3 regions of the Pelotomaculum sp. FP genome follow, and region 2 is predicted to be linked to each of the others. Evidence: riboswitches for the same ligand, from Rfam matches in the RefSeq annotation. Region 2 holds a riboswitch; each other region holds the start of a gene.
What was found. Region 2 has a riboswitch for cobalamin ahead of cbiD (cobalt-precorrin-5B (C(1))-methyltransferase CbiD). Riboswitches for the same ligand answer to the same signal wherever they lie in the genome.
Positions count from the first base shown of each region.

Region 1: another riboswitch for cobalamin. It lies ahead of Psfp_RS05595 (hypothetical protein); the one in region 2 lies ahead of cbiD (cobalt-precorrin-5B (C(1))-methyltransferase CbiD).
Region 3: another riboswitch for cobalamin. It lies ahead of Psfp_RS05620 (hypothetical protein); the one in region 2 lies ahead of cbiD (cobalt-precorrin-5B (C(1))-methyltransferase CbiD).

Region 1 is NZ_QFGB01000009.1:64,310-74,721, reverse strand. It holds gene scpA (methylmalonyl-CoA mutase) at 1-204, opposite strand, end outside; gene Psfp_RS05600 (methylmalonyl-CoA mutase family protein) at 204-2,498, opposite strand; gene Psfp_RS05595 (hypothetical protein) at 2,599-2,943, opposite strand; cobalamin riboswitch at 3,099-3,279, opposite strand; gene Psfp_RS05590 (cob(I)yrinic acid a,c-diamide adenosyltransferase) at 3,388-3,930, opposite strand; cobalamin riboswitch at 4,044-4,229, opposite strand; gene Psfp_RS05585 (carbon-nitrogen hydrolase family protein) at 4,379-6,082, opposite strand; gene Psfp_RS05580 (hypothetical protein) at 6,105-7,424, opposite strand; gene Psfp_RS05575 (ECF transporter S component) at 7,440-8,066, opposite strand; gene Psfp_RS05570 (energy-coupling factor transporter ATPase) at 8,088-9,779, opposite strand; gene Psfp_RS05565 (energy-coupling factor transporter transmembrane component T) at 9,752-10,412, opposite strand, start outside.
Region 2 is NZ_QFGB01000008.1:74,030-84,441, reverse strand. It holds gene cbiT (precorrin-6Y C5,15-methyltransferase (decarboxylating) subunit CbiT) at 1-556, opposite strand, end outside; gene cbiE (precorrin-6y C5,15-methyltransferase (decarboxylating) subunit CbiE) at 513-1,181, opposite strand; gene cbiD (cobalt-precorrin-5B (C(1))-methyltransferase CbiD) at 1,163-2,278, opposite strand; cobalamin riboswitch at 2,442-2,655, opposite strand; gene Psfp_RS05155 (ATP-binding protein) at 2,672-3,364, opposite strand; gene Psfp_RS05150 (DnaD domain protein) at 3,448-4,266, opposite strand; gene Psfp_RS05145 (histidinol-phosphatase) at 4,339-5,175, opposite strand; gene Psfp_RS05140 (hypothetical protein) at 5,312-5,665, opposite strand; gene Psfp_RS21515 (hypothetical protein) at 5,662-6,000, opposite strand; gene Psfp_RS05135 (AzlD domain-containing protein) at 6,351-6,656, opposite strand; gene Psfp_RS05130 (AzlC family ABC transporter permease) at 6,656-7,387, opposite strand; gene Psfp_RS05125 (phosphoenolpyruvate carboxykinase (ATP)) at 7,515-9,089, opposite strand; gene Psfp_RS05120 (DMT family transporter) at 9,546-10,412, opposite strand, start outside.
Region 3 is NZ_QFGB01000009.1:77,029-87,440, reverse strand. It holds gene Psfp_RS05630 (S-layer homology domain-containing protein) at 1-1,163, opposite strand, end outside; gene Psfp_RS05625 (S-layer homology domain-containing protein) at 1,231-6,975, opposite strand; gene Psfp_RS05620 (hypothetical protein) at 7,052-8,014, opposite strand; cobalamin riboswitch at 8,442-8,631, opposite strand; gene Psfp_RS05615 (adenosylcobinamide amidohydrolase) at 8,737-9,426, opposite strand; gene meaB (methylmalonyl Co-A mutase-associated GTPase MeaB) at 9,605-10,412, opposite strand, start outside.

The sequences.
Region 1 (10,412 bases), on a different contig from region 2:
CGCCGTGTAGCCCAGGTGTTCTTCTTTTTCAGTGTCTTCCCTGGTGTAAAGCGGCTTGACGTCGATTTGTTCCATCGTCCGCCAGCACATATCTTCCAGAGCTTTTCCCGCCTGCTTTTCCGCCAGCGCGCGCCACTTGGACAGATCGGGAGCCGGACCGTCCGGGCCGTATTCTATCGTTGTAAAATCAGGTTTTTTACCCATCACAGTACTCCTTTCTGCTTCATCAGTTTTAGAAGCAGCTCATAGCAATTGGCCCGCACATGAACAAAATCGTCCACGCCGGCCTGCCTGAAGGCTTCCACGAGATCGGCCGGGTAACCGGCCAGCAGCACGGTGGTGTCAGGTCTGGCGTCTTTGATCAATTTTGTCAGCGGCGGCGCCAGCTCGGAGTAGGTATCATCGGTTGAACAAATAACAGCAATGGAAGCGCCGGAATCGGCAAACGCCCTGGCTGCTTCTTCCACGGTGGGGAAACCGTCATTTTTAAGCACTTCAAATCCTCCGGTCTCGAAGAAACCCGTGGTAAAATCGGCCCTTGGTTTATGCTGGGGAATGTGCCCCATATTGGCCAGAAAGACCCTGGGCGGCGACCCGGTTTTATCCCTGTACGCCTCCGAGGTTTTCCTCAAAAATTCGAAGATTTCAGCACCCCTGTGGATGTTAATGGCAGAGATCGAAGGGACAACGGCGCCTTCTGTTTGCACAGCGCAGGCCAGGGTTCCGAGCGTAGCGCCGGACAGAGCCGCCTTAACGGCCGCTTCGACAACCCCGCCGCCTTGCGCCTTCGCTTCCACCAGCGCGTTCAGCGCCTCCTGCAACGCGGCTTTATCCATGGAAGCGCGGTAGCCGGCAAGGAGTTTCGATTGGTCCCGTTTCATCATTTTGTAGTCGACCGGATTGTCGGCAAGCGGTTTTTCAATGGTATTTGGATACATGTTCGTTCCGACAAAGATATCTTTGCGCCGGGCTATGTTTGCTTTTCGCCCGGCCGCTGTCTGGGCTGCCTGCTCCTGCGGGAATCCCTCCTGCAGCGCTTTGAACATGCCGCCCCTTGCTTCTACTTCCTGAAACAAGGACCAGGCTTGCCCGGCTAAGGAGTCAGTCATTTTTTCAATATAATAGGACCCGCCCGACGGGTCAACCGGTATGGTCAAATTGACCTCATCATTTAAAATAAAATGAATGTTGCGGGCAATGCGGCGGGAAAACTCATCGGCCGGCCGGATCGCCCGGTCAAACGCCCCGATATTGATACTGTTGGCGCCCCCTATAACGCCGGCAAACGCTTCCGTCGTCGTACGCAGAATATTCACATAAGGATCGTAGACCGTTTTATTCCAGTTTGAAGTACTCACGTGCATGTACATTTTTTGCGCCTTTTCACTGCCGCCGAAAGCACCCGCGATTTGCGACCAGATCAGGCGGGCGGCCCGCAGCTTGGCGATTTCCAAAAAGAAATCCGACCCCAGCGAAAAGGAAAAACGCATCCGCGCAGCCGCGTCGTCAACGTGTATTCCCCTGGCCTGCATCTCTCCCAGGTATTCGACCGCTGTCGCCGCGGCGAAGGCCAGTTCCTGTACTGCACTGCCGCCGGCGTCGTGATAAGGATGCCCCTGAACTAAAACCGTTTGCAATAGCGGAGCATGTTCCCTGGCCCAGGCGGTGGTCCAGGCCATCGCGTCATAAGCGTCCTGCAGCGAATAAGGCAGGACGCCCGTACGGACAAGCAGGCCCAGCGGGTCCATACCGATACAGCCGCGCAGCTTTTCTGTAGATTTCCCTTGATGCCGCATATAAGCGCTTAACAGCGCGAGAACAGGCAAACCCATCGTGCCGACCTGCATATAGACAGGTGTTTTTTCCAGGTCTATGCCTTCCAGCACCCTGGCCAGGTCAGCCAGGCTGGAAATGGAAACGCCGGCACGGCCGACATCTTCGCTTACGGCCTCGTCAGCGTCCAGGCCCGCCAGCCCGGCATAGTCGAGCCAAAAATTAAACTCTGTCTGGCCGCGCTGCAGGTCGTGCCGGATCGCCTGGTTCAACATCACCGGATCGCCATAAGAGAACTCCTGGCTTACCTCCCACGGCTTCAAAAAATAGCCCAGAGCTGCGCTGCCTCGCACGAAAGGCGGAAATCCGGGTAATGAACCCATATGCGGCAGATCTTCAACATCGCTTTGCCAATAAATCGGCTGGACTTCGAAGCCGTCATAAGTCTTGCTGATTAACTTTTTCTCAAAAGAAGCTCCTTTGAGCGACTTTTCGGCAGCTTTACGCCATTCTTCATAGCGGGCGTAAGGAAATTCGCCAAACAACCGGCTTGACCCGCATGTCTCTTTCTGTTCTATGCCTTTATCCTCTCCTGGCATAATATTCGCGGACCATCTCTGTCCTGAAAATGAATCCCGGCAGCCCCGGCCTAGCCAACGCGGTGCAAATTTGCCCGCATCCTTTTGCCGGCGCTGCTTCAGCGGCAAGAATGTCTGTCTGATCAAGACAGGTTTTGAGCCGCTGTCTTCACTCCTTTCTGCTGCAAGAACTAATCAATTTATTTATGAAACTCTATACTGAATATCCGCTGTCTTTCTGGATGAATCAAAAGGGCATGACCATAATCCTGCATCCGCTTGCTCCAAAACTCTCAATGATTGACTTGACGAACCTTAATTCAATCACCGATTTGTACATGGCATTTTTTGTAATTAAAAACATTATATCCTCATGCCTGCTCATACCGATCAAGGAATTAATATATTTATCAAAGTCAAATTCCCCCATCAAAGCTTTTAGGTTAGAAATGCCGTTGATTAATGCGGGGTCTTCAGCTCTGATGCGTTCCTCCAGAGGTGTAAACGCAATCTTTTCCAGGTGATCATTACAATCCAGGAGAAACTCATCGAACTCGGGCTCAAGACTGGATATCAATAAACTTCGCTTCATAAAGCCAATCTTCACCTCCTTAAACCGGCTATTGCTGAAAAATATAAAACCCCATCCTGTCCGGGATAGGGATATTATGCCAAACATAGTACAGGTCGCAGCAAAAAAACTACAACCCGCAGTTTAACCATCACCTCCCTATCAAACGTAGGTACATCTGGTGATCTGGAACAGGCAGGTCTCCTGGCTCGGGGTCATCTGCACCTCGAAGTCTTCCCGGCAATGCCTGCCAGTGACATATTTCGAGGCAATCACCCATACAGTGGCGTGACCGCGCCGGCTTTGCACCGGTCTTCCCTTTGATTACAACAAGCAACCTGTTCCGCACTTTTCAATTGTCGTTAAAAATTTCCCCCCTCCCCTCGCGCAAACGCAGGCGCTTTCATGCGCCTGTAAAATTCTGGCCTGTTTCAATACCATTCTAAAGATCTATGGGCAAAGTTGTTACCGTTCAATACCGGCACGGGCAGGGACATCCTTGGTGTAATAATGCTTTATTTCCAGCATTTCCGTTACCAGGTCCGCCGCGTCAACAATCTCTTGCGGAGCATATCGGCCGGTAAATATTACTTCAACGCGCTCAGGCTTGGAGTTAATGATTTCGAGCATTTCTTCAATGGTAATGAGATGAAAGAAATGGGCGGTATTTATTTCATCAAAAACGATTAGATCGTATTCACCTGAATTCATGGCTTTTTTCGCTTTTTCAAGCCCTTCCCGGGCCATTTTGACGTCCTCTTCCAGAGGCGGATTCTGCACATGGATAAGGGTGTCCTTGCCGTACTGTTCTATTGTGATATAAGGCTTGCACATCTGCGCCGATTGTAATTCGGAATACTTTTGTCCTTTCATAAACTGGCCGATATAGGTTTTTAGCCCGCGGCCCATGGCGCGAAAAGCCAACCCTAAGGCAGCCGTCGTCTTGCCCTTGCCGTTGCCGGTGTACACCTGCACATATCCTTTTTGCAAATCCGATGTACCCACCATAAATACCTCCTCGCAAATTAAATCGCAGTAAATAAAAATCCCGGCTCTTTCAAAAGAAAAACCGGGAGTTTGATGTCAAAAATATGACAGTCAAATCACGCGCCTTTCCCTGGAAAGCGCTATGTTAAATGAACAGGTTTCCTGACTCGCGGGTCATCGCCGCTTCCGCCTTCCCGGACCAACTCCAGTGGCTTTTTGGAAGTTACTACCCGACATACAGTGGCCGGACCGTCCAGGATTCTCACCTGGTTCCCTGCCAATATTTTGTTTGACAATCAACTCATTCCATGTAAGGCAATGGAATTGCTCTCAATATTTGCATTATACTTTATTTTCATTATTCTGTCTATAGTTTCCATTACAGGAATGCGGCATCAAGCTGCCGCCGTCATATACGGATCGACAATGTTTTTCAATAATAAGGAATGACGCTGCAAAAATGTATCGATCAGGTAGCGCCTTCCATATACAGCAGGACTTCGTAATCTATATTTTCCAGGAACCTCTTTTCCCTGGTTTCTTTAGCGCACAGCCGCATGATGTTGATCTTGTCACCTCCTGCAGGAGACTCCGACTTGATCCTTTTTTCCGGATACCGGGAATAACTGTAAATGAGACTGCCGCCAATGGCATAAAACTTGCCGAAATCCCCCCACTGGTTGGCTACGGCCAGGTGCATCTGCTCCCCCAGTCTGGCCTCCCAGATAAACTTGCTCTCGCAGTCTCCCCAAAGGGCCGGCACACAGAGCACGTCCGTACCCAGTTTGGCTAACGCATCAGCGCTCTCGGGAAACATCAGGTCGCAGCCGGCCAGCATACCGACCCTGCCGAAGGGAAGATCAAAGGCAGAGACCTCCCCTTCTCCCGCTTCAGCCCATTTTTGCTCATAGGTCGATAGATGGATTTTTCTATATTTCCCTTCCACTCCACCGGGACCGATCAGGACACAGCTGTTATAGATTTTTCCGGCGTGTCTTTCCGCCATCCCCAGGACAATAAAAATATTTTTTTCCTCTGCCTTCCGGGTAAACGCTCCAGTCACAGGACCGGGAATTTCTTCACACCACTTCGCCGCCTCCCGCTGCTCAAAAATAATTCCCGTGGCGGATAATTCCGGGAGGATAACCAGGTTAAGTGTAAAGCCCTCAGCTGCAGCCATAGCTGCGGCCTCATCGATAAGCTTAAGCATCTTCTCCGTATTTGCCGGAGGATCCCGGGATACAGGCCGGAATTGCAGGGTAGCGACCGTAAAGTCCGCTGGTTCCGGCAACCCGAGCAGAAACTCAGGATTAAAATGAGAAAAGGTATCCAAAGATATGTTAGTGTAACAATGAGGCCGCCTGCGGCCCAGGATATCCTCCGCCGCCGATGAGATAAATTTGCCGTTTTTCAGAGGCAGTGTACCGTAAACAATACTGTCATCCGTTGAACTAAACTGCCTGACCACACCGCCGCCGGTATCAATAATAAAAGACTCCGCCGAACGGCAATCCATGCTCTTATCCTTGCCCGTCCGGTTGCAGGCCAGTACGTAAATCCCGTTTTCCGCCGCCCGCGCCCGCCAAAATTTTTCCGGATTTTGATGGTCGGGAGGCCAGTTCGCCGGCACGAGCAGGAGCCGGGCTCCCTGCAGTGCAGCTGCCCTGGCCGGTTTATAGGAATAGGCGTCGGCGCAAATCATTACCCCCAGCTTACCGAACTCCGTCTGCGCCACCAGTACGGGAAGGTTGCCCCTGGCCGCCCACAGGTTTTCCCTGAAGGCCGGCGCCACCTTGCGATGCCTGCCTAAAACACGTCCTTTGGGCCCGATTAATGCAGCCGCATTATAAAATACGCCTGTCCTGGGATCCACCTCCGGCAGACCAATACAGATATAGCATTCATACTGTTTCGTAATCCGGCCAAAAGCCCTGGTTGTAGGGCCGGGAATGGTTTCCGTCAAGGGGGCAATATCGTCCCTGCTTTCAAACGCATAGCCGGCGGTAGCCAATTCTGTGTTCAAGATAATGCGCGCTCCGGTTCCGGCAGCCTTTTCATTTAAGGTCAATAATTTAGCAAGGTTTTTCTCCTTATCCTTCCAGTGGATAGCCGCATGGACCAGCGCTACTTTTACTTCTTCTCCGCATTTTCCTTGCTCATCCTCTTTCTGCACACAATTCCATCCTTTCAGATACTCAGACTACATTTTCTTTTCTAAAAAGCCCGGCTTTTTTGGGCAAAGACTTTCTATAAATGAGCAAACTTATGATGAGAATAACTGCTGCAGCGCCAATTAACCATACAAGGCCGCCAATTGGGTTACGCTCCGATTTTAGTTTTAACAGAAATATTTCGCTACCGGCGCTTTTCTCAATTCCTTTTTCCCCCGCCACGATATAGCCGCCGTCTTTAGACTGCAAAACAGCGTAACCGCTGTTGCCGCCGGTACCATCTACTGTTTTCTCCCAAGCAAGGCCGCCGTTTTTATCTGTTCTAACCACGTAAAGATCGTAGCCACCCTCCGCAGATTCTTTCTTACCCGTCAGGATATAACCGCCGTCTTTCGCTTGACTGACAGAATAAAACGAACTTACGCTGTTGTTTCCGTATGTATTTTCCCAAAGCTCATTTCCATCGGGGTCAACTTTTATCAGAACCGCCGCAAATCCACCGCCCCGGTCGCCGGTAATCTCCTTCTCACCGGCAATTAAAAACCCGCCGTCACCGGCTTTTACTAAAGACCAGCCGTAGTCTGAACCTTTACCCCCGTATGTTTTCTGCCAGAGCATTTTTCCGTCGCCATCCGTCTTGAGAAGATACAGGTCAGGATTACCGGCGCCAAAGGACTCGGCATTCCCCGCCACAAGATACCCTCCGTCAGCAAGCTGCAAAACAGCATAGCCGCAGTCGGAACCCGCCCCGCCATAGGTTTTTTCCCAGATTTCGTTACCGTTAAGATCCAATTTAATCAGGTAGACATCATAGATCCCCGCGCCACAGGACTCCGTTCCCCCGGCAATAATGAAACCGCCGTCCTTTGTCTGCTGAACCGACCAGACATAGTCGCAGCGCTCTCCGCCGAATTCCTTTTCCCAGATCATTTCACCTTTCTCATCGGTCCTCACCACGTATACATCATGGTCATACCCGTGCCTGGATTTGGTCTCGCCGGCAATGATGAAACCGCCTTCGCTGGTTTCTTTGACGCAGTGACTGTCATTGTAGCCATTGCCCCGGTATGTCTTCAGCCATAACCTGTTACCGCCGCCGTCGTACCTGGCGAGGAAAACGTCGGGCCCTTCCTGGCCTGCTTCTATCCAGCCGGATACAACATAGCCTCCATCTTTTGTCTGTTCTACAAAATGGGCCTCTCCTCTTTCAAAAGTATTGGCCCACTCTACCTCAGGAGTTTGAGCGGATGCTGCTATTGACCTCTCAGCAAACAACAATCCTTGCACGATAAAGCACAAGGCCAGTGAAAATATAAAATACAGCAGCATTCTTTTCATTTTCAAAAAGCCTTGACCCCCTTATAGATTTTCCAGATACTGCACATCCATTTTTTTGTGGAAGTATCTCAATATCTTTATAGTCTGAGAACCCAGGGCGGCGCAAAAGAGAAGATTGCCTGCGGCGCGCATGGAATCAAAACTGAAACCTGCCACCCAGAGGAGAAAATAAGTCTTAACCGTTAACGGGTTCATAAAGGTGCTCCACTGCCAGATGTCCATGACTGCTCCGTAAAGGTAGCCCCAGAAAAAACAAAGCACAGCCAGGGTTTTATGACCCGCCCCGGGGAAGAAAACCTTGACCGCCGCCCCGGAGACACCCACCATACCCCAGCAAAGCATCTGCCAGGGCGTCCAGGGACCCTGCCCAATAAAAAAATTGGAAATCAAAGGTGTCATGGCGCCTACAAAGAAGCCGACCCGCGACCCGAATACAAACCCCGTTATCTCCACCAAAAACATGGTGGGCTGCAAAAAGAGCAGGGCAACGCCCGTTACCGCCCTGCCTGCTGCGCACAAAGCAGCCAGCACGGCAATGACGGATACCTGCCGCGCGTTAAAGTCTTTTTTTTTCTCCATGCCGAACATAAGCAGGGCAATGGAAAAAATGCCGATCAAGGTCATGTAAAGACCCCAATTCGCTCCCACATACTTTCACCCCTGCTTTTTTTAAGCTATACTTGCTTTACCGGCGGCAAGAGGATAGATTTTTTCTTTCGCCTCGGCTACAGTGAGCACTCCATCGCAGATACCCCGGGTCATTTTGCTTAGCTGTGGAGCAAAAAAAACTGATTTGGCCAGCACATCGTGCTTTTCTCCATCGCTGACAATTCTCCCCGAGAACATCATCACCACCCTTGCGGCAAATTCGGCGGCGAACTCCACATCGTGAGTTATTACAATTACCGTGCTGCCTTTTTCTGTCTCTTTTTGTAAAAATCCGCCCAATTCCGCTTTCAGGCGAAAATCAACCCCTCTGGTCGGCTCGTCCAGAATAATGAGCCGGGGTCCGGTGACCATGACCGAAGCCAGGGCAACTCTTTGCCGCTCTCCGCTGCTCAAGTCCCGGGGGTTCGTCTTGCGGTACTTCGACAGATGAAATTTTTCCAGTATTTCATTGACAACAGATAAGTCTTTTAAGCCAAAATTCTTTAAGGTAAAGAGCAGCTCATCTTCTACCGTGTCCTGGAAAAGATAATCATTGGGATTTTGGGACAGGTATGCGGTAAACCTTCTGATCTCTTTAAACCCATTCTTGCTTATGTCCTTGCCCAGCACCTCGACCCTGCCCCGGTCCGGCTTAAGCATGCCGGTTATCTGTTTGAGCATGGTCGACTTGCCCGCGCCGTTTTCGCCCAGGACTGCTACAAATTCTCCTTCTTTTAGATCAAGGCTGACGCCTTTTAAAACCTCCCGCCCCCCTGGATAGGCGAACCACAGGTTTTTCATGCGGACTGCGCTCTGACGCTCCATCAAATCTCCAGCGCGGACACTTTTATGGCATGCGCCGGATTGGTTCCCGCCGGCAGTTTGATTTTCTTTTAGATAAGACCGTAAAAGATTCCTGCCTTCTTTTACCGTAATGGGCACAGAGGAGACATTCAGGTCGGCAAAAAACCTGGACACCGGCGGTACAAAAGGCATGCCTCCTTTTATTGTTTTACGGGCCACCTCCTGAGCGCTCCCGTCACATGAAATTTCGCCGTTTTCCATAAACAGAACCCGGTCCGCTAAATGAAAACAGCGCTCGAGCCGCTGCTCAACCATGATCACCGTAAAGCCCATTTCCTCATTCAGCCGCTTGGCCAGATTCAGGATGTCTTCCGCCGAGACGGGATCCAGCTGGGAAGTCGGTTCATCAAGGATGAGCGCGTGAGGCTGCATGGCCAGAACGGAAGCCAGCGCCAGCTTTTGTTTCTGACCGCCGGAGAGATTGGCCGCAAATGCCTCTCTGATCTGCTCCAGATTCATGAAACAGATTACCTCCGCAATCCGCCGCAGCATCTCTTCATTACTTAAGCCCAGATTCTCCAGGCCAAAGGCAATTTCCGCCTCCACATGGGTCTGCACGATCTGCTTCTCCGGGTCCTGGAAGACCATACCTACTTCCCTGGCCAGCTTTTTGCGGTTCATGGTCCTGATGTCCTTCCCTTTAAAGAAAACCTTGCCTCCGATCCTGCCCCCGTAAAAATCAGGGGCCAGTCCCGCCAATACCCTGGCCAAAGAGGACTTGCCCGAACCGGAGCCGCCCGCCACCAGGATGAATTCCCCTTCCTCAATCTCCAAATTTATATTTCTTAATGCGGCCCGATCCGTTTCAGGATAAAAATAGGTTAAATTTTCGACTTTAAACAGCGGCAATTTTTCCACCCCTCGCTCAAAATAAGCGGTACGGACATATAAAAAAGCACAGCGGCCAGGGTAATGAGTGTCGGTAATCCTTTAATCAAAACATCTGCCTCAGGATAAAAGGTGTATTGACCACACCCGTATTGCAAACCCCAGATGGCGGCAAACAAAGCCAGGAAGCTCCCCCCCGCGCAGAGGATATCTCTGGGTCTCAGCATATAACGGCTGTAAACCGAACGCTTACCGCTTCCAAAAGCCCTGGCCTGCATGGATTCGGCAATCTCCATGGAATCTTCCATGGAGGATAAAAGCAAAACAGTATAAAGACAGGAATATTTCTTTACTTTCTTCCACAGGCTTCCCTCATCGAAATCAACGCCGCGAAACTGCAACACTTCTTTAATCCTTTTTAAGTCCCGCACCATGGTGGGAAACATTCTCGTGGATAAAGCGATCATCAGAACGGATTGGCCGGCCACTTTGGAAAAGAGATTCAGGATCTTGTCCGGGTTGATCATCAGGTTATAAAGGCAGAATATGCTCATGATTACCAGCAGCCTGATCCCCGAAACAGCTCCATAATACAGAGCTTCCATTGATATATCGAGCTTGCCCAGATATGGCGCCTGCGGGCCGTGCCAGATG
Region 2 (10,412 bases):
TCATACCCTTAAGGAGGTGGCTGGCGCCGGCTTTCACTACCCTGGCGACGCTGATTTGCACCGCGTCGACATCGCCATAGAACTGTTGCAGTAGTTCTAAAGCGTGAGCCGCGGTTTCCAGAGTAATCGTGTTTACAATAATCCTGCCCCCTGGTAGAAGTCTCTGGTAAACACTTTCTAATATGCCGGTCAAATGTCCCCCGCTGCCGCCTACAAAAACACGGTCAGGGTCCGGCAGCTCGTCCAGGGCTTCCGGCGCGACACCTTCAATGATTTTCAAGTTATCCAATCCAAAAGCCTTCATATTGCTTTGAATCAAGTGAATCCCTGCCGGACTGCGCTCCACGGCGTAAACAAAACCACCGGTGGCCTGCAAGGCGGCTTCAACTGACAAAGACCCTGTTCCTGCTCCAATATCCCACACGACATGATTGGGCGCCAACCTGGCCTTGGCCAGGGTGATCACCCGTACTTCCTCTTTGGTCATGGGGACGTTGCCGCGCACAAAAAGCTCATCGCTTATTCCCGGTGTCCGGTAAATCCATCGGCTGTTCATCCAAAATCACCATAACATAATTTCTTTTATCCCACTGGCCTTCCCATCGGGCAAGATCAAGGATGGTAAAGGCATTAATTTCTTCGGCAGGGTACGAAAGTTCGGCGCAGACATAAGCAGTTTTGTCTTTCATGCCGGCGTTTACCAGGACACTTGCCAGAACCGGCGGTGGTTCCTCCGGTCCGGCCAGGACAACTACCTTGCTATTGCCTGCCACGGTCTCTGCCAGTACGGTCCGGTCCCGTCCATGGGTACTGACCACAACGGCGTCGTGCCAGGAAACTGCCAGCCGGGCGCAAGCATACTGTACCGAACTGATACCCGGGATGACCTGCAGCTGGGCAGGGGTAAAATGCCGCCTCAGGTACTGCAGGATACCGTACATGCCGGGATCACCCGAAGCTATTACCGCAATTTTTTTCTCGTCCATTCTCTCCCGGATATACTCAATCATTTCCTGCAGATTGTTTTTAATAGTGAAAATTTCGCCCGGTTGACCGCTGAAAAGGGCCAGGCTGCGCTCCCCGCCCACCAGGACATCCGCCTCAGCGACCGCCCGTATGGCTGCCGGAGTCAGATGTTCCTTGCCACCGGGTCCAACCCCTACTACAGCAATTTTTGCCATCCCATTTCCCTTCCAATTAAACGAGTTGACTCGTCCATACCCAGTATCGTTCCATCCAACCCCAGCAGTACCGTACCAGCTTTCAACCGGGTGCGGGTATAAGCCTCGGCCCTGGTACTGGCCCTGGCCGCAATAGCATTGAATATTCCGGCGAAGCCGCTCTCTTTAAGCAAACCCAACGCTTCTTCAGCAGAACCCGCTGCCATAATTTTGCTGATTAGACCGGCCGGCGCCCCGTAAAGACCTGCGAAGGCGGCAAGGGTCTCCATCCTCCCGTCGGCCAACCTGTTGTGGGTATGAAAGATGCCGGCTGCGACTTTTACTAATTTCCCATGGTGACCCCATAATAAAACTGCTTCAATGCCCCGGTCGACACAGACATCCAGCATGTAGCCCACAAAATTACTCATTTCAACCACAGCTTCGCGAGGCAATCCATACCGTTCGACCGCCGTCCGGAAGCCAATCCGGCCCGGGGTGAGGACGACCTTCCGGTAGCCGGCGGCCACAGCCAGGTCAACCTGTGGAGCGAGTGATTTTTTAAAAGCTTCTTCAGACATCGGCCTGACAATGCCGGTGGTGCCCAGGATGGAAATACCTCCAACAATCCCCAAACGCGGGTTAAGGGTCTTGAGAGCCACCTCCTCGCCCCCGGGGACTGAAATAGTAACCTCTACGCCCGAGCCTGGCCTAATAAGGTCGTCCAGGGCATCCACAATCATTTTACGCGGAACGGGATTTATGGCGGGACTGCCTACCGGCGCCTGCAAGCCTGGCCTGGTAACAACCCCGACACCTCGTCCCCCCATGATATGAACGCCGCCAGCACAGACAGCGACTTCAGCTACCACAGGCAGGCCGCTGGTTACATCGGGATCATCCCCCCCCTGCTTGATTACAACAGCCCTGGCACAGGAGCCGTCCAGTTCCAAACTCTCAACAGGAACCTCAAGCAGGTTTCCTTCAGGGTTCACAATGGTAATATTTTTGTTGGTTTCACCCCGCAACAGCAGCAATGCCGCCGCACGCGCCGCCGCTGCAGCTGACGCGCCGGTGGTAATTCCGGTCTTCAGCATGGATATTTCCAATTCATTCATAACAGTTCATTCATAACAGCTTCCTCCATGCGGCCGAAGAACTAAAATTCCTTGCGACAAAAGCTCCGTTGGCCGCACCAAGCCGGAGAAATGATAAAAGCCCGGTCAACTAGACGGGGCTTTTCATATGCGTCAAAAAAACCCCTGGCTTTCCAGCGAAGCCTGCGGTGAGCAGCAGACAGGCAGGTCTCCTGGCTTCCGGTCTTTGTTGCCGCGTCTTCCCGGTTAACCCAGTGACAAAAGTGCGGCGTACTCTCCCGGTTACAGTTGCGGGACCGCGCCGGCTCCTTAGATCTGGACCTTTTTGGAACCAGTTTCCATTTCCCCGGTCTTCCCTATTCTCCCCTCGGCGGGGCACCTGTCCGCGTTGTTCTTTTTCATATTTTACAGGTTTTAATAACCTTTTTCTTTGCGCTGTATAGCGCGTATGTCCATATCCACCAAAAACCGGTAGGGCTTGCACATCTCCAGCAAGCGTGAAGTAGTCCTTTCTCCCAGATAGCCTTCCAGGTCCTCGGGGCTGATATTGGTGGTTACGATGACCGGAAGACGGTGGTTGAGGCGGTAATTGATAATTGAATAGATTTTATTTCTGGTCCACTCCGTGTAATTATGAGCCCCCAGGTCGTCCAAAATCAGGAGCGGCACCTGCCTGGCCGTATCCAACAGGTCAAACTCGGTAAGGTCCTCAGTATTTCTTCCCGTGTCATAGGTCGAACGTATTTGATCCAGCAGGTCAGGCACCACAGCAAAAAGAATTGAGTTTCCTTCTTTCAGCAGGGTATTGGCGATACAACAGGCCAGAAATGTTTTACCGCTTCCCACCTGCCCTGTAAATAGCAGTCCGTCGGCTCCGGGATCAGCCGAAAATCTTTTGACAAAACCTTGAGCCGCTTCAAAAGCATGTTTAGCCAGTTCATAGTAAGATATCCCATTGACCAGATCGAGACAGTTTTTAGCGTAATATTTGAATTTGAAGTTTTCGAATGTGCATTTTTGAAGATTAACAGGCAGTCTGGAGTCCTTTAACAGTTTTGCTGCTGCCTTTTCTTTCATGCACCGGCAGGGTATAGCCCCTTCCTCCATTATAATTACGCCACGGTCACCGCACAGCTGGCAGCCCACCCAATCACCTGCATCCCTTAAATATTGTTAAGAAAAGTCATGTTTTAGATATAAAGAGTCCGGATGAAAGCCTTTTTCCTGGCATCGTTATTATTGTCCGCGCCACCCGGGCTTGTCCCGGTATTTGTGCTTTTTTGCCTGGAGCGCCGTTTTTGAAAATCCTGCTCGTAGCGGGATATTTCCTCCAGCGTCCTGACATTGTTCTTTTTCCATTCTATCAAGATGGTGTTAATATATTTGAAGTTGTGTTTACCCCCCAGAACCGCCCTTTTCAGCGCCTCAACAACAAGCAATGGCTCCATTTCACTTGCCCACTGGTCGATTTGCTCAACTTCTATGGGGGAGAGAAGCCGTCCAAATTCATTCTCAAATAAGGAAATAAGGTCGACGGTATGGACATCAAACCGGCTGTCACCTAAACCGGCCGAACTTTTAATCAGCTTTTCAGATTCCTCAATCTCCTGGGCGCGCAAGCCTGCCCAGATATCCGAGACCCTTAAGAATAGGGGTTCAAAATCATACCCCTCCACAATAAGGTTGCGGGTGCCGTCATAGAACCGGCTGACCGAGATGATATCTTTTTCGAGCAAACCAGCCAGTTCCCTCCTAATCCTGGCTGGATCAGATTCCATGCATTCAGCCAGCTTTTCGGGGGACGGAAAAAGCTCCTTTTCCTCCACGTGCAGTCTGATCAGCTGGATTAAGAGCATCATCTGGTAATCGGAGATACCAATACTTGAGTAAATTTTTAGAAGGATGTTGGGAATTGACGTTGAGCCCTCAAGCAGGAGGTCAGCTCCAAAAGTAGCGGTGATATTGCCTTCCTGGTCACATTTTACTATTTTCCCGCTTCTCTGAGTCATGGGGTTTGCCTCCTGGTTTTCCTAATTTTATTTTATGGTAAGGGGGTGGTTTTGTCCACCTTTTTCCGCCCCTTAAACCGGCTGCCGCAAGAGGTAGGAAACGGGTTCGATACCATAGCCGGCCAGTAATTCCAGTGCGCTATCCAAACCCATCCCGAGTTCCGCCAGGCGATGGGCGTCGGAGCCCAACGTAAATAGCCTGACACCTGAATCCACAGCCAGTTCAAGGATATCCATGGAAGGATGGAAATCGTTGAGTCCACGGCGCAAACCGGAGGTATTAACCTCCAGGCTCATGCCCCTTGCTGCTATAGTTTTGAGGACCGGTTCCGCAAACTCCTCGTGGGCGCGCGAAATCTCCGGCCCCCAATAATGCCGGCCATGACGGCGATAAAGATCCAGGTGCCCGATACAGTCAAACAGGCCGGAGCTTACCGCCTCTGACAGGAGCCTAAAGTACTCCCCTACCCCCGTTAGCATTTGCCTGCCAGGGAAATACAGGCGGCTTTCCTTCTTTGAAGATATGGCCAGATGTTCCAGGCAGTGGACAGAGCCCATCACAAAATCAAAAGGGTAGCCCCTGACTACCCGCTCAATAGCTTTTTCCTGCCCCAGGTCGTACCCCACTTCGATTCCTGCCCTAACCTTCAGGCCGTGTGCCGACCACTTCCGCCTCGCGTCCTCGATATCTTGGAAATACACGTCAAGCCATATCAGGTCGTCCATTGGTACTATGCCTTGGGCGATGCGGACAAACCAGTCCAGCTGCTTGCGCTGCGGGTCAACTTCCAGGTGAGTGGTGAAACAGATTTCACTAAGCCCAATATCGATAGCCTTCCTGCAGTATTCATCAATACCGGAAGGTTCCGCGTCAATTGAATAACCGGGGTGAACATGATAGTCGCGCATCTATTTACCCCCAAGCTGAAATGCAGGCTTAAATTTGGGAATGCAGGATCCACCTGCGCCCTACTACCTACAGCTTACGACTAAAATTGCGGGTTTAAAATTATTCGAGCATGCCTCATAGAAATTTAACGCATCTTTAAGTTATGAACTCAAGTATACTGGTCAGGCTGTCGACACTGATGTGACCGCCCAGAGGTTCCTCATCCTCAAAGTCCCAGGTGTGGGGATGGTGAATGAAGATACAGTTAAAGCCTGCCTGCAGCGCCGGGTTTATGTCTGACTTCATGCTGTTGCCCACCACCCAGGACAGCGGCGGCTTGATTTTCTGCTCGAGGGCAATTGAGGTATAAGCTGCAGCGTTTTTCTCGTTCAGGACATAGACCTTGTCAAACCAGCGAGCCAGCCCGCTCTGCTCAACTCTCAGGTTTTGCACTGCAGGTTCCCCTTTGGTGGCGAGAAGAAGCGGGTACCTCCCGGACAGCTGCGTCAAAACGTCTTCAGCGCCCTGGATTGGCCGGACTGGCTGCCGGTACACCCACCAGCCCAGGTCTTCAATTTCCTGCCGCGTTTTGCTGCAGTAATTTGTGCCATAAACGCGACAGCAATACTCATAAGTCTCACCAACGCACGTGGAAAGCAGTCCTTAAAAAATCCCCCGCTCAACTGCACGTTTTTAATATCATACTCGTTTAAGGTGGACAAAGCCTTCTCAGCGGGAAAACCCATTCCAGCCATTAGCGTGGCAAACCAACTTTTTGCCTGGTTGAAATAGACCGTGGTTTCCACCAGGGTATCATCAAAGTCCATTAAAATACCACGCTTCATAACCCTTGCCACTCCTCTTTAAAGGGATGTCTATATTATAAAACAATCCATACTCCCTGTGTTTTTTATTTTCGTGGAGGGCTCCAAATCAGTTCCGGCATAATAAAACATACAATAGACAATATAGAAAAGCCTTACGGCTCCTTCTTTATATTTTCAGCTATCATCCTGATTGATTCGGCAATTGACTCATGTGCCCTCATAAACCGCCACACTGCTACCGACAAGAACACATACAAAGCTGCTATAGGGATAAACGCAATTGCATTCATAAAACAACTCCTTTCAACTACCCCTAATATTCAGCAAAAAAAATTCTATTCCTGCAGATAAACCGAGCCCCTTTTGGCTTAGATAATTGATAACGCAACAGCTACTACAGCTATGGCGCCGGCCAGTACAATCAATATGTTTAATCCAGCCAGCGCCAGGAGCCCTGCTGTAAATCCTCCCAACAACCCCAGCCAGGGTTGCCGGCCGTCAACAGATGCCAATACGCCAGGAAAGATTAAAGCCCCCAGTGCCGCATAAGGCACATATTGCAGCCAACGGTCCAGCCAAATAGGAAACTGCAGCCTCTCGGGAAGTACCATCGGAAGCAGCCTTGGTATATATGTGACCAGGGCCATACCGGCTATCAACAGGTAAATTTTCACTATTTTCCCTCCTTGTAACACAACGCGCCGCAGGCGGATGCCAGCATGGTCGCCGCAACGACACTCCAGCCGGTGGATAATTTGAGCTCACTTAATAATATCCAGTTAAGGGCGCCTCCCAGCAAGGATATCATAGCAACCCTGCCCGATTTTTTCATGGACGGGACCAGCAAGGCAATAAACATTGCATATATTGATATACCCATGCTTTTCATTGCTATCTGCGGCAGGATGTCGGCAAATACTGTCCCGAAAACAGTACCGGTAACCCAGCCGCTGTATGCGATCACAGCCACCCCCGCAAAGCGTGCAGCTGTAATTTCTCTCACGGTTTCTTCCGACCCTGTTCCGACAGAACTGCCAATGGTGGTAAGCACAAAGGTCTCATCGGTTATCCCAAAGGAGAGAAGACCCTTTAGCGCCCTGTTTCCCTGTATTCTTTTCGATAGGACAGTGCTCATTAAAACGTGGCGCAAATTCAGGACGAATGTCGCCAGGATTATCTCAGGTACGCTCACCCCGCTTTGGAGCAGATTCAAGCCCATAAACTGGCTGGCCCCGGCGTACACCCAGGCCGACATCGCAGCAACCTGAAAATACGAAAGTCCGGTAGATGCGCCAAGTACTCCAAAAGCTACCGCGGCCGGGAGATAACCGAGAAATATTGAGAGGCCCTGCATTAAACCCAGGCGGAATTGCGCTACCTCTTTTTGAGCCCCCCATAAAGCCATAAATATCAACTCCTACATGAAAGACCAAAGGTTTTTATAATATATAATATCTCTGTCCTCAAAAACAAAAAAGCCCTGTTTTCCCTAAACAGGGCGATAAATCATAATTATTTCCGAGCTAAAAATCCTACAGAATGGTTTTGATGATTTCGTCCCGCAGGCCGGGGTACTTATTGAGCCACTCAGTACGCTCGCTGCGCAGTTTGGCAACCCGGTCCTTTAGTTCCGCAGGGCTGAAATAGGCAGCTGGATTGTATTCACTGATCTCTATCCCCGGAACTTCAAGCGGGATCAGGTACTTCCAGTCGGGGTCGTAACCCCATTTGATATTGCCCCTGGCCAACTCCGTCATGATCGTTGTCGACACCTTGATTGTAATTTTTTTTCCATTTTTATTTCCACCAACCCCAACACTTCCGGTGTTTAGCAGGTAGCACTCGATATCCGGATTCTTCCTCAGGATATCCAAGAGCCTGTTCCCCTCTTCCGACTCTTTGCCAATCATAAAGGGGTTTGTTCCCACCTCACGCTTTGACTCGCCGGCGCGGGTGGGATCACCGGCCGAAGTTTCGATCGACTCGCCCAGCATGAAATAGGCGGCGGCCTGTTCAGCAGTTAATTTGGCCACCGGGGGGATTATATCGTCACGCCTGGTGATAAAAACTATCCTGTTTGCTTTATCCAGGTCAATTCTATCGTCAGTGCCGGCAACCTCCTCGCGCAGGATTACGCCCCTGCCGTTTGATGTCAGGTCCGCATTGTCAAAAAGAACAGTCCCGTCATCCAAAACTTTGACATTCTCCAATATGGCATTGGAGGAAGTAGCCGCATCGTATAGAACCTTTTGAGAGGGATCCAGTCCTTCGGTTTTAATATAGAAACCATTCTCAGTTCCGTAGCAGTAGCCTGTTTCGTCCATCATCACCATGTCATCCTGGCGAATGATAACCTTTTCCTCACCTGTAAGACCATGGTCGTGGATGGTCAGGGTGGTCTTGCCGGTTCCGCTCAGGCCGAACATAATAAAGCCGACATCCTCAAGTTTGCCATTTGGCTTTTTAACCCTAAGCACCTTGCTGCCGGCGTGAAAACCGATTCCTCCCTTTTTTTTCCAAATGTACAACGCCATTCTTAAAAAGGATTTTTTAACCTCTCCCATGTAGTCAGTACCGAGGATAAAGGTTACACCTGCTTCCGGGTGTACAAAAACAACCCGTTCCGGCCACTCCGGAACAAAAATTGTTGTGAGATCAGGCTCCGACTTGACTGGATTGGGCTCGAACAGCATATTGCGCCACATATAAGGGATACGGGCATACCTTTTGGTAATGTAAAGACGGCAATTGAGATTGAAGTGGGGATGACGGCCCATCTGTCGCTCCAGGCTAATAACCTCTTGTGTTTTTAAGTATTCCAAAACCTTGGAAGCCAGCTCTTTTTCCCTGGCAAGCGGGATCCCGTGCTGGTCGACACCCAGGTATTTGCCATCCAAAATAAATGTGTTTTTGGCGCTACGGTTCCTAACCTTGGAGATAAAACTGGCGCTGCCGTAACAGGTTGTTTTCTCATCCCGGCTGGCCATCTCTCTTAGTTCCCACAACAACGGGTCTACGATCATCCGAGCTGCCTGGACCTGCTGGTTAAAGGGCGCGTGCACTGTAAAAGAATCTCTCAAGCTTCTCGGGTACGAGCTTGTCATCATCCTATTCTCCTCGAACTGCTTTTTAAGGGGGTAGTGCATTTGATCAATCACCTCTAGCGCTTTTTGGATATTGAATAAAGTATACAATGTCAGAAAAATATTTCAATAGTTATCCTTATTTAGTTCATATTTTATATAATGTATGTAATATTAAACTGAAAATTCGCGATTATCTCTCTTATCCGGAAATTGTGTTACGCTATTTTACGCAAGAGGATATACTAATAAAGCTAAAATCCCTTCATTTAGAGCAATGGTTTGGTAATTATGAGTTTAAAATTGGCAACAATTTGGCGGCAAGCTGCTCCCGATCGACAAACACAATTAAACTTCTTGCATATGCCCACATGGCCAAATTTTGACCCGATGCTGGCGCCACCATAGCGGCATGTGGAACCACTCTGTCATTCCTGACGTACAACCAGTAGATATTCCTGCTTGTTAAGCTTCAGAGGCTTATTGACCGGCCTCACCCTCTGCGGTCCGGGGAAGCCGGCCGGGCTCCCCAGGAGCGCTTTTAAGCTCTGTTACCAGCATACCAACCAGGATTAACAAGCTTCCCGCCCACTGCCGGAGAGTAAGGATCTCACCGCCCAGAAGCCAGGCGCAGGCTGCCGCAAAAACCGGCTCCATGGTAAAGATAATGGCCGTATGGGTGGGAGAGGTAAAACGCTGCACACTGTTCTGGATCAGGAAAGCAAACGCAGTAGCAGGCAAGGCTGTAACAAGCAAGGCTACCCATACCTCCCCGGAAAATGAAGCCGGCATTTCCTCCAGGAAAGCCGCGCACCCCAAGCTGGCTGCCGCCACCACACCCACCTGGATGATGGTCAGGACAACCGGGTCATGCCTTGGAGCGTAGTGTCCCACCAGGATAATATGCAGGGCGTAGGATACAGCGCATAAAAAAACCAGCCCGTCGCCATAGTCTATATTCAAACTATTATCCAGAGACAGCCCGGCCAGCCCAATTGCGGCGCTGGCAACGCCCGCTAGGGGAATCACACCGGGCAGGCGGCGTGTTAAACCGGCGGACACCAACGGTACCAGCACTACTGCCATCCCGGTGATAAAACCAGCCTTGGAAGCGCTGGTATATTTAAGCCCCACCGTCTGAAAGGCGTAACCGGCAAAAAGAAATAATCCAATCAAAAGGCCTGCCGACAGGGTCTTACGATCGACTTTCCTGAAGCGCTTCCAGAAGCTCGCCGCCAGGAAAATAAAGGCTGCAGAAAAGCGTAATACATTAAAATAGTACGGACCAATACCAGCCAGCGCGTCTTTAATAACTGTGAAACTGACGCCCCAGACCAGGGCCACGAA
Region 3 (10,412 bases), on a different contig from region 2:
GAAACACCGTTGATAATACCGCGGGAGGCGAGGGCTTCGATGGCCTCCCGCGAGTCGTTTCCTGCAGTATCCGCAAAGGCCTTATTGGGATAAATGACCGGGCCTGCCTTTACACCGGGAGCTTTTTCGGACCGGGCCGCCGTACCGGGATTCTGCCCGGCTGCCGGACCCTTTGCGTCGCTCATATCGTAAAGGCTGTTTTCCCCATTTTTGAAACGCTTATAGGCAATCAGTCCGTAAAACCCCTGTTCCGTCGCCATGCCGTTCGGGCCGGCGTCGTCCGCAATGTGCTTGAAGCCGCCGCCCGGCACATAGAAAGTCAGCAAATTGTCCATGAGGGAATTGCCGTTCTTAATAAACCGGCTGTCGGTATCGGGATCGATGCCCAGCGCGGTCAGGGCGACCAGCGCCTGCACGACGCTTTCCGAATTGGCCGCACCCCAGCTTGCAAAGCCCCCGTCGCTGTTTTGCAGATTCGACAGGCAGTTTCGGGCCTTGTCGATCACCGCTTTGATATCCGCGCGCTCCTGATAGGGCGCCAGCGCCTGAAGCGCCATGGCGGTGAGATCCGGATCGCCTGTCTCGCCGCCCAGCGAAAATCCCCCGTCGGGAAGCTGCCGCTTGACGATGGTGTCAAGGAGCAGCTCACGCGTGGTCTGCACCTGCGCGTCCCCGCCGGCCGGGACGGCATAATCCCCCGCATCCAGGGCGAGCAGGGCAAAGATGGGACCGTTGATGCCCTGCCAAAGGACCTTGTTGTAATCGCCCAGCTTGGCCAGCAGGTTGTATCCGCCCACATCCGCCGGGTTTTTGCCGATGGCGGTCAGCGCCAGCACAACACGGGAGTATTCCGTGTATTTTTTGTCGTGCAAAACGCCTTGTCTTTTAACAACTTCAGCTTCCAGGGTTTTATAATACGCTTCGTACCAGTTTGGCGGCGCCTTATATCCGGCCCGCGCCAAGCCGATTACGGCCCATTCACCGCCGATGGAACCGACTTGAGGGTCCGGCACCGTTTTCAGCAGGTAAGCGCCGGTATCCGCGATAGCCTTTTCCAGGGAAACAGGCGGCTTCACCGTTTCGGCGGCAAGGGCCGCGACGGAGCAGCCCAGCATGATCCAAGCCGCGAGGAAAAGGGCAAGAGCTTTACTGCATTTTTGCATCTATTCTCAGTCCTTTCACAAAAGAGAGTGCTTCCACCCGCACAAGTTTCGCACCGGCCGGCACGGCCTACCTTGCCAGCAGGTTGTACAGGACCTGCGCCATCTGTGCACGAGTGGTGTTTCCGCCCGGATCGAGCTTTCCATCGCTTCCGGTTACCGTGCCGCTTGCCACGAAGTTTTCCATGGCGGTTTTCGCGTAGTCCGAAATTTTACCGGCGTCCGTGTAGCTCGTGAGGGTTTTGCCGGCAGTCGTCTCGGGCAGCTCTCCGAGCAAGTCAAGTGTGCGATAGAGCAGCGTAAACACATCCTGCCTGCTGATCTCACGGTCCGGCGCATACATGTTGTCGCCCACACCGGTGGATATCCCGAGGCGCTTTGCGACCGCAAGGTAATTTGTATAATATGTGTCTCCCGCATCGGCAAAGTTATTGGTTGGGTTCTCGTCGGGCTCTATGCCATAAGCGCGCATCAGCATGACGATGAACTGCCCTCTTGTAAGAGTGTTTTCCGGGCCGAACATGTTACCGCCTATGCCGACCGCTATGCCGCGCGCGGCGCAGAAGGTCACCGCCCCGTGGTACCACGCGGCGCCGTCGATGTCGGTGAAGGTTATCTTGTTATATCCCACGGCATATTTGGAGAAATGGGTGACGGCAAAGTTTACTGTGCCCGTTTCCGCATGGTACGCCCCGCGTATCGTTTGAAGATTCCCCGCATCGTCAATGCGGTAAACAACAACCGCGTTTTGATCCTCGCCGGGTTGCAAGGCATAGGGAATGCTTATGCTCACGCTGCCGCCGCCGAAGCTTGCAATCAGGTTGTCCCCCGCGGTCACTGAAAAATCATAGACCGGCCGGTTACCGATCAATGCTTTGGCTTCTTCGTTTAACGCGCCGGTGTTTGCCTGGACAATTGAAACGGTAAAACCTTCACTGACGGCGGAAGCGCTAATGACGGCGACCGCCTTGGCGTCAAAGGTCAGATTGCCCAACCCGGTTGCAATGCTCAGCGAGGTATTGCCGGTTTGGCCAAGCGCGGCCACGGCGGTTTGCGGTATAGTAAGTTTCATGGCAGTTGCGCCTGCGGGGATCTCCACCGTGACCACCACCACAGCACCCTTCGCGTCTTCGCCGGCCGTGATCGCTTTATTGAATGCGTCGAGGGTGTCTGCGGCAAGAGTCGCGACGGCAACACTATTCTGATCAAGTACGGCCGCAACCGTCACACCGTTGAGAGAACCTTCAGGCTCTTCAAGCGCGGGCTTTTCAACTTTTCCACTGCCGCTCATATCAATAACCGTGCCGCCAGACGGCGGATTCACGTCCTCAGCTTCCAGCCATTTATAGGATGGCGTTCCATTCCAGGGCGCTTCCACCTTATAATCGTCCACATAATGCCAGATAATCTTATCGCCCTGGCTTAGAGTGTAATACTCCAGTCCCACATTGGGATGAATACCGTTGACGGTATACATCCAGCCGGAATTCGGGCCGTTGGAGAATTCCGACAGCCAATATCCTCCGTAAGCAGCCGGCGCTTCGATGGAAGAAACGTAGTTGCTCTCCGCGCCTACATATTGCAGACCCGCTTCGTTCAGCGCCTTCGTAAATACATCATAAACGGTCGCACCCTTATTAACAGTAACCTGCCTGGTCGCGATCCAGGTCACATACTTTACGTGGGCGCCGGCATCCCCGTGACAGGAGTCGCCGATCAGGCGGAAGGAAACCGTGATGCTGTCGGCGTCGGAAGGCGGCGTAACGCTGCCGGTGGTGACCGTCACCACACAACGGGTAAAGGTCAGGAGGTTCTTGCCGCTTCCATTGTCCTTAAAGGCGGTGATGCTGTTAGACTCAGACAAATCCGCGCCGTTCAGCGTTACCTGGCCTTCTGCGTCCGTAGCGGCTTTCTTCTGTCCATTGACCAGAATATCCGCATTGGCGCAAGGCGCAACGCCCGCGGCGTCCTTATTGTTCAGCGGTGCGGACATAAGGGTCAGAGTGACGCTGCCGCTCCTGGACACCGACTTGCTGCCGTCTGTAAACCACGCCTGCGTGGTCTCCCCCTGATCGGAGTAATAGAAGAAGTCGACGCGGTCGCCGCCTTTCAGGACTGTGGTAGACGGGTCGACGGTGATGCCGTTGACCGTACAGAGCCAATCCGCATTTGCACCGTGACTGCTGTTGTCTATGCCGGCCCGTGGGGTGAGGTCGCCGCGGCGGCAGTCAAAATCAATACGGGTTGTCTGGCCGCTGGCGAAGGCGTCCAAAATAGCATGCAGCGCGGTATAGCCGCCGACATTGTACTCCACGCAGCGAATGGGAGCCGCGTCCGCCGCCCGATAGGCGGTCAGGTCGGCCGGCTCCGCCGCAATGGGGATGGAAGCATTGCCGACGAGCACCTTGTCATAGCTCACCACGTTGACGGTGACCTTTCCGGTTTGTCCGGCAGCTTCATTTAAGTCTTCCGCCTTTACCGTTACCGTAAGCGCTTCCGTGCCGTCAACTACCAGGTTAAAGGTTTTCGCCGCGTAACCGCCGCCCGACACGGTGTAGGTATAACTGCCCTGGGGAAGCTGATAGAGATTTGCCTTGCCCGCCGCCGCAGTCATTGTTTTGCCGGTCGCTTTTTTGACAATCACACTGGTGTTCTCCGGAAGATTAAAGGTGACATCGGTGGGCGCCGCCGCGCGGGTCGCTTTAATTGTATAGGTTGCAGGGGCAAATTTTTGTTGTCCTACGCCATCGGCCGCTTCATAAAACAGCCCTTGATTGATGACCTGCAATTGAATCGTTATCGTCTCTCCGGCTGCAAGCGCGATTTCCTGTGTGGCCGGCAATGCTTTGTCCGGACCTTTCATATTGGCAGCCGTCGCCTTAGAGTTCGGCTGAACATTGGCGCCCCGGCCGGGAGAATATACGGTTTCCAGGTATTGATCGTTCACCGAAACTTTGACATAAGGCAAAACGTACTCCGCCATATTAGGAAAAGCAACCGGTGTCAAAGAGATATTTTCGGTTCCGTATGGAACGGTTACCGTATAATCTGTTTCAGTATAAAGAAAACCATATCCGAGATTCATCGTTCCGTTTTCAAGTGTAACCGGCTCTGCTTGCAAAAGTCCGTCCGTCAGGCTGAAACTATCCGTACCGCCGGCAAAACTTAATTCAATATCGTCCAATTTAGTAAAATACGGTGTTGTGGCGCTTGAACTCATTATACTGGTATATGTGCGCGGATATCCCTCAGTGCCGTCCTTTGCAACTATTATTAATTCACCGTTTATGATATCCAGCGTGGACGAATTGTTATTTGCAACTGTGAAACTTCCGGCCTGAACGGGGAATTCCGTTACCTTTTCAGTGACGGCATTGTCCTTGCTTCCCTCGGCCCAGTAACGCCAGTACAGATCAAAATCATCGGGAAGTCCCTCAGTTTGCGCTACATCATACTCGTTGTAGCCATATATTATACCACCGTACTCGATACCTTTGATCTTTAAGGGAGCATTACCGGTTGCGCTGGGCTTGTAAGCATGATTCTGCGGGAATCCGTCAGGGTATGACTGCGAAGAAAGTCCCGTTGTTACGATTTTGGTCAGCTTTCCGAATTCCAGTCGTTCCTGTTCCGCCCGTTCTTCATTGCTCTTGACCCTGATCGTAAAATCCGGCAACCGGCTGAAGGTTTTCAGCGCGTTGTCCGGCGCGTTGAAATTGGGCAAAAGCCCCGCTTCCGAGATATTCCTGTGCGCGCCCAGAGGAGAGCCGAACCAGCTCAGGCCGATGCAGCCGCCTGTAAAATTGTAGTCTCCTTCCTCATCCATCTTCACCACGATATCGTTGTACGTGGTCATATAGTATTGGGTTCCACGGCTGCGGACCAAATCCCCGTTCATATCATAGCGGATGCCCACCGTGGGATCGCTGTCGGAGGAAAAGCCGGGGTTATAAATGGCCGCCAGCTTCGGCACGGGCATGGAGACACCCCTGAAGGTAATGTCCGCGGTGTCGCCGGCCAGCAAGGCCTTGCCGGGATTTGTTTTATTGGCTATATTGATTGCAAGCTTTCTGGCCCGGACCACATGGTACTGGACCTGACCGCCTTTTGCAACCTCGATTATGTTGCGCCCTTCATGCAGGTTTACAGTGAACGCGCCACCACTGTCTGCTGCATATGACGTCCATTGCCCGCTGTTTGTGAAGCCCCAGTCGGCGCACCCAACGGGATTGGATGGGGGGGCAAGCACACGGACGGACGCGCCCGCCTCGGGAGTAAAGGTGTACTGCGCCGTCTCCTGCGCGGGCGCCGCGGCGCCGTCCGGATAGTTCACCCCGCCGTTTATGTATACGGTGTCGTATTCCCGCAGGTCGATGCCGGTATTGAAACCGGCGGCGCCGCCGCCGGCGTTGACCACGATCAAACCGGTGTTGATTGGGTCAATCCCGTTAAAATAGACGCCGTTGACCTCAATCGGGTCGTAGGTAATGCGAACCAGACTGACGCCGTCCCCGACGGCCTGCACCAATCCGTTTTCATCCACCGTGACCGAAGCGCCGGATACCACGCTGTAATGAAAATCCGGCTCGATAAAATAGTTATCCACCTCATTGTTGCATATCTGCCAGGCGCGCAAAGGCTTTATTTTAAATGTTTCACTTGCAGCCAGATTAATAAAAGCGCTGTCCGGGGCATTCGTCAGCAGGTTGTCCTCGTACCCGTTGGGCGATCTATAATTGCTTTCCAGGTAGGTTACCCGCTCTGCGGGGGCCGCTTCCAGATGAAAGGTTATCGTTGTCGGTTCGCTGATTGCGCTGGATAAGCAGGCCGCCTTTGTAACATATCCCGGTTTTGAGATGCGGTAGTGGTAATTTCCGATATTTCCGCCAACGGGGCACTCATAGGTATACCTGTCGTAATCGGGGTCAGACGTGTCGGACGCGAGCAGCTTCGCGGGAATGAACGGAATATAATGGCGGGTTTTCCGCTGCAACACCGTCGTGGCGCCTTTGGGTACTTTCAATGTAAGAGAGGTTGACGGACAGATCCTGATGTCATCGGAATGATAGCCGCCTAAAAACACCGCCATCGCGTTGTTGCCGAAGCCGAGGTAGCCGTCCTTGCTGACCGTTACGTCATAGGAATAGAGATTGTCGTTGCCGTAGGCGGGCAACGTATATATGAAACGGTTGTTCGGGATATTATCGGGATTTTGGTAGACATAGCACTGATAGGCCCAGCCCTGCCCGTCCGTCATGGTGGTTGCAACGTCGCTGATGCCGACTTCCCCATTTGAAACAGGCATACTGTTCCATAGATTCAGGAGAAATACTGCCAGCGTTGCCGCCTGCCCGTCGGCCGTGACGGGAATAGCGCCGCCGCCGGCAGGAACCTGATTGCCCTCCCACAGGGTGGAGGCTTTATAGAACAGAACTCCGGTCTGCGCGGGGACGCTGAGGGTATATACCGTGCAGCCGTTTTCACCAGACGAGACCGCGGGCGTCAGCTTGTTGGCCTCGTCAAAGCCGTTCTCCATGTACACGGCGCCATAGGAGAACTCCGGCTCAAGGACCGGTACCCCCCCATCCGCGTCGGCGCTGTTGGTTTGAACCGTCACCGTCCAAATGCCGGAGTTGAGGTATACCGCGTTGGGCACCGTCAACGTGCCGGCGCTGGAGTATGCCGCGCCGGTCACGGACGCGTCTGTCTGCGGCGGCGCGGCGTTCTCCGCCGGAGCCGAAAGCGGCAGCAGGGCGAAGGCCAAGCCAAATGCCAGCAGCAGGTACACCAGCCTGCGGGCCGTTCTATTTTTCATTATTGCTCTCCTCCTCTGTTTGAATGATTGCTTAGAGCAGGGGGCGCCCTGTACGGAACGCCCCCCGACACCGGCATCAGTTCATGGGAGTGTAATAGGCCGGGAATGTATATCCCAATATTCCATAATACCAGACAACGGTATCCCCGCTGTTGAGCGCGAAGCCGGAGGCGCCGATGGTTTGGGACATCGCGACCTTATGCAGGTCTTGCCCTCTGTATACGCAGTATTGCCAGCCATACAGCCCTGAGGCATCCCTTGTTTGAGTAAGGAACTCTTCTTCAAGCTCGTCATATCCCGTATAGCCGGTCAGGCTGTAGAGATAGGTGCCGTCAGGCGTAAATCCGCCGGTGTTCAGCCAGGTTGAATAATCTAACTCCGTGGGATTGCTGTTGAACATCGCGACAAGGGCCGCAAACGGAGTGGAGTATTTTTGGATCGCCAGCGTGTTATACAGGGGGTTCGAGCTGGACGCGCCGACCGGCGTCGCGGTGATGTTGGTGTTTAGATTGTTCCATGCAGCAAGCGCACCAGACTCCGGCGCCTGAACGTCAACGGTGATGCCGGTCTTGGCGGCCTGCATGCTGATAGGATCCACATTGACCGTAAAATCCATATAGGGCTCGCTGGCCGCCCCATTGTTCCAGGTGGCGCGGATGCCGTAGGCGCTCCAGTAGTTTTGGGTGGTCAGCACGACCTGATTGACGTACACGCCGCCACCGATATCAACCACCGTCGGCGTGCCCACGTTCATCAGATCTGCGCCGTATGTCTCAGTCCAGGTGACTTTGGCAGCTTCCGCCGGGGTGCTGAACCCGGTAAAGCTCCATGCGGAGTCGGCTGGTCCTACCTGCAAGGTAATCTGCGTTCCCGAGCCCTGCCCAACATGATACGTATATTCGGTGCTCGGCGACTTGGTGAAGTTGGGATCAGAGTCGGACGCAAACGCCGTGGCGCTCATCGCGAGCATCATCACCACTGCTATAAGCAGAATCAACGCCTTATTCACGAACACGAATTTGTTAGAAGCGGTTTTCATGTTTTTTCCTCCATTTCACATAAGTTTTTTCACTATTACTGAAATATGCAAACAGGCAGACTTTGTGTTGTTTTACAAGCCCAATGGAATCACATCCTTTCCGCATTGCGCTTGATTTTTTCTTGTTGAACAAAAGTGTGTCTGTTTTCGCAAACAGGCGCGTTTACCAACCTTGATTGAATCATGTCAATATTTCATGTTGGTGCAAGGAATCACCGGGCAAGGTCTGTGAACAAAGGTGTGCGTATGGATTATGGCGGCTCTATGTCAATATTGATTACTTTAAAAATGTACCCATTCATCACTGAACAGGTAAAACAAAAGAAGGAGATATCAACATGAAAAACCCGGCCTCATCCGTTAAGAGGCCGGGTTTTCAAGGTACATACCTTAATAAACACAGCTAAAGCCCTGTCCTTTCCACGGAAGGCGGCGCTATTGACCAGGCAGGTCTCCTGACTTGCGGATCACAGCGTGTCTCCCGCCTTCCCGGATTATAAAATCCAGTGGCATTTTGGGAGTCGCTCCCCGCTTACAGTGGCCAGACCGTCCGGGATTTTCACCCGGTTCCCTTTTCACCCCCGCTAGGCGGAGGAACCTGGACAAAATTATTCAGTTGACCATATTTAAACATTATTTAGTTATTTTGTCAAATATTTATTGTGTTTTTGATTAAATTCTATCTATTTTTTTATGTTAGCAATGCTGCGGCGGAAATGTACTCAGTTTAGCTTCACGCACCCGTAAGACCCTTCATAAGCACAGCTGTTACTGATACCCTCGGCTACAGCCTTATAAACTGCGCGCCCTACTAAAAAGCCCAGGTCGGTTGCCATCCCGCTGTAATGGTGCAGCCTTCCTTTCGCAGTACAGGCGATCACTATAGCGTCGGTCGTAGTGCCCGTAGCCACTGTTCCATCCGGCAGGCGAATGTCTGCGTGCATCATCGCCATGGACTTTGCCTCCGTCGCTGTTATAACGGCGTTGACCATGGCTGCGTCGGTTAAGTCACCGTCAATAAGAACGACTATGTTGATTGTTCCCGGCCTGTCCTCGCCTTTAAAAAAAGCGTTTTTGGCGCCTGCAGAACAGGCGTTGCCCACCCCCACCGTGGATAAGGCGGCGACAGCAACATCATCTCTTGTTCCAAAGCTCATCACCGTGCGCTTAACGTCCACAGCTGTCATCAAGCCCACAGTATCACTCCCCAGGTTCATCTTTCTCGCCATATGGGAAAGATATTTTGCGGGCGTCAATTTGCCATAGTAATTTCTATCGACGGTATGATTTATAATAAACCTGACTCTCCGCAATCCTCCTCCAAGGACGGCAGAACTCAAGACCTTCAATTGTTGCTGTGAAACGATAAGGAATGTCCTTCCTTCGAATAAGGAAAATTTGATGTCGTTCATTGGGATTTTCTCGTTAAAATCAATGAAGTCTTGATACAACCGTTGTTCACCCCATTTACGCAAGTCTGACCCGAGCAAATCAAAGCCGTGCAGCGTCTAAAGATAGCCTGTTTGATTACCCGGGCCTAAAAACCCCGGGTAATCAAACCTCTCACTCTGATTTTTGCAAAATCCCCGGTCACCCTTCAAAAGCTTTTAATAATTCTTGCACAGCCAGGGTGGCGGACAACCTGCCTTCCACAATGGCCTGTTCAATTTTTGCTTTGATCCGGATTACTCCCGGATGATTGAAGAAACTGGCCTGCAGCTGTTCCTGAACCATCGCATAAACCCAATCCAGTGTCTGAGAACGCCGGCGGGCATAGAATACGCCTGATTCGGCCGTCTGGTCACGGAACGCTTCGATGGCAGACCAGATTTCAGCGATACCTTCACCGGTTATGGAAGAGCAGGTATAAGCCAGGGTCTTCCAGCCCTCTGTGGCCGGCTGGAGGTAATGCAGGATCCTGGCATAATCCGCCTTTGCGGCAAGCGCCCTGATTTTATTATCACCATCAGCCTTATTGATCAGAACGGCGTCGGCCAATTCCATGACCCCCTTCTTGATTCCCTGCAGCTCGTCGCCCGCGCCGGTCAATACGACCAGAAGGAAAAAATCTACCATCGTGCGTACCGCGACTTCACTTTGCCCGACACCTATGGTCTCGACCAGGATCACGTCAAAGCCGGCAGCCTCACAGAGCAGCATGGTTTCCCTGCTCTTGCGGGTCACTCCGCCCAATGTGCCGCCGGAAGGCGATGGACGGATAAAGGCATTCTCCTTACGGGATAAAACCTCCATGCGGGTTTTGTCTCCCAGGATGCTGCCGCGGGTAACCGTGCTGCTGGGATCGACCGCCAATACCGCCACTTTACGCCCCCTGTCGCAGAGGATGCTGCCAAGCGCTTCGATAAAAGTGCTTTTCCCGGCCCCAGGCACACCGGTG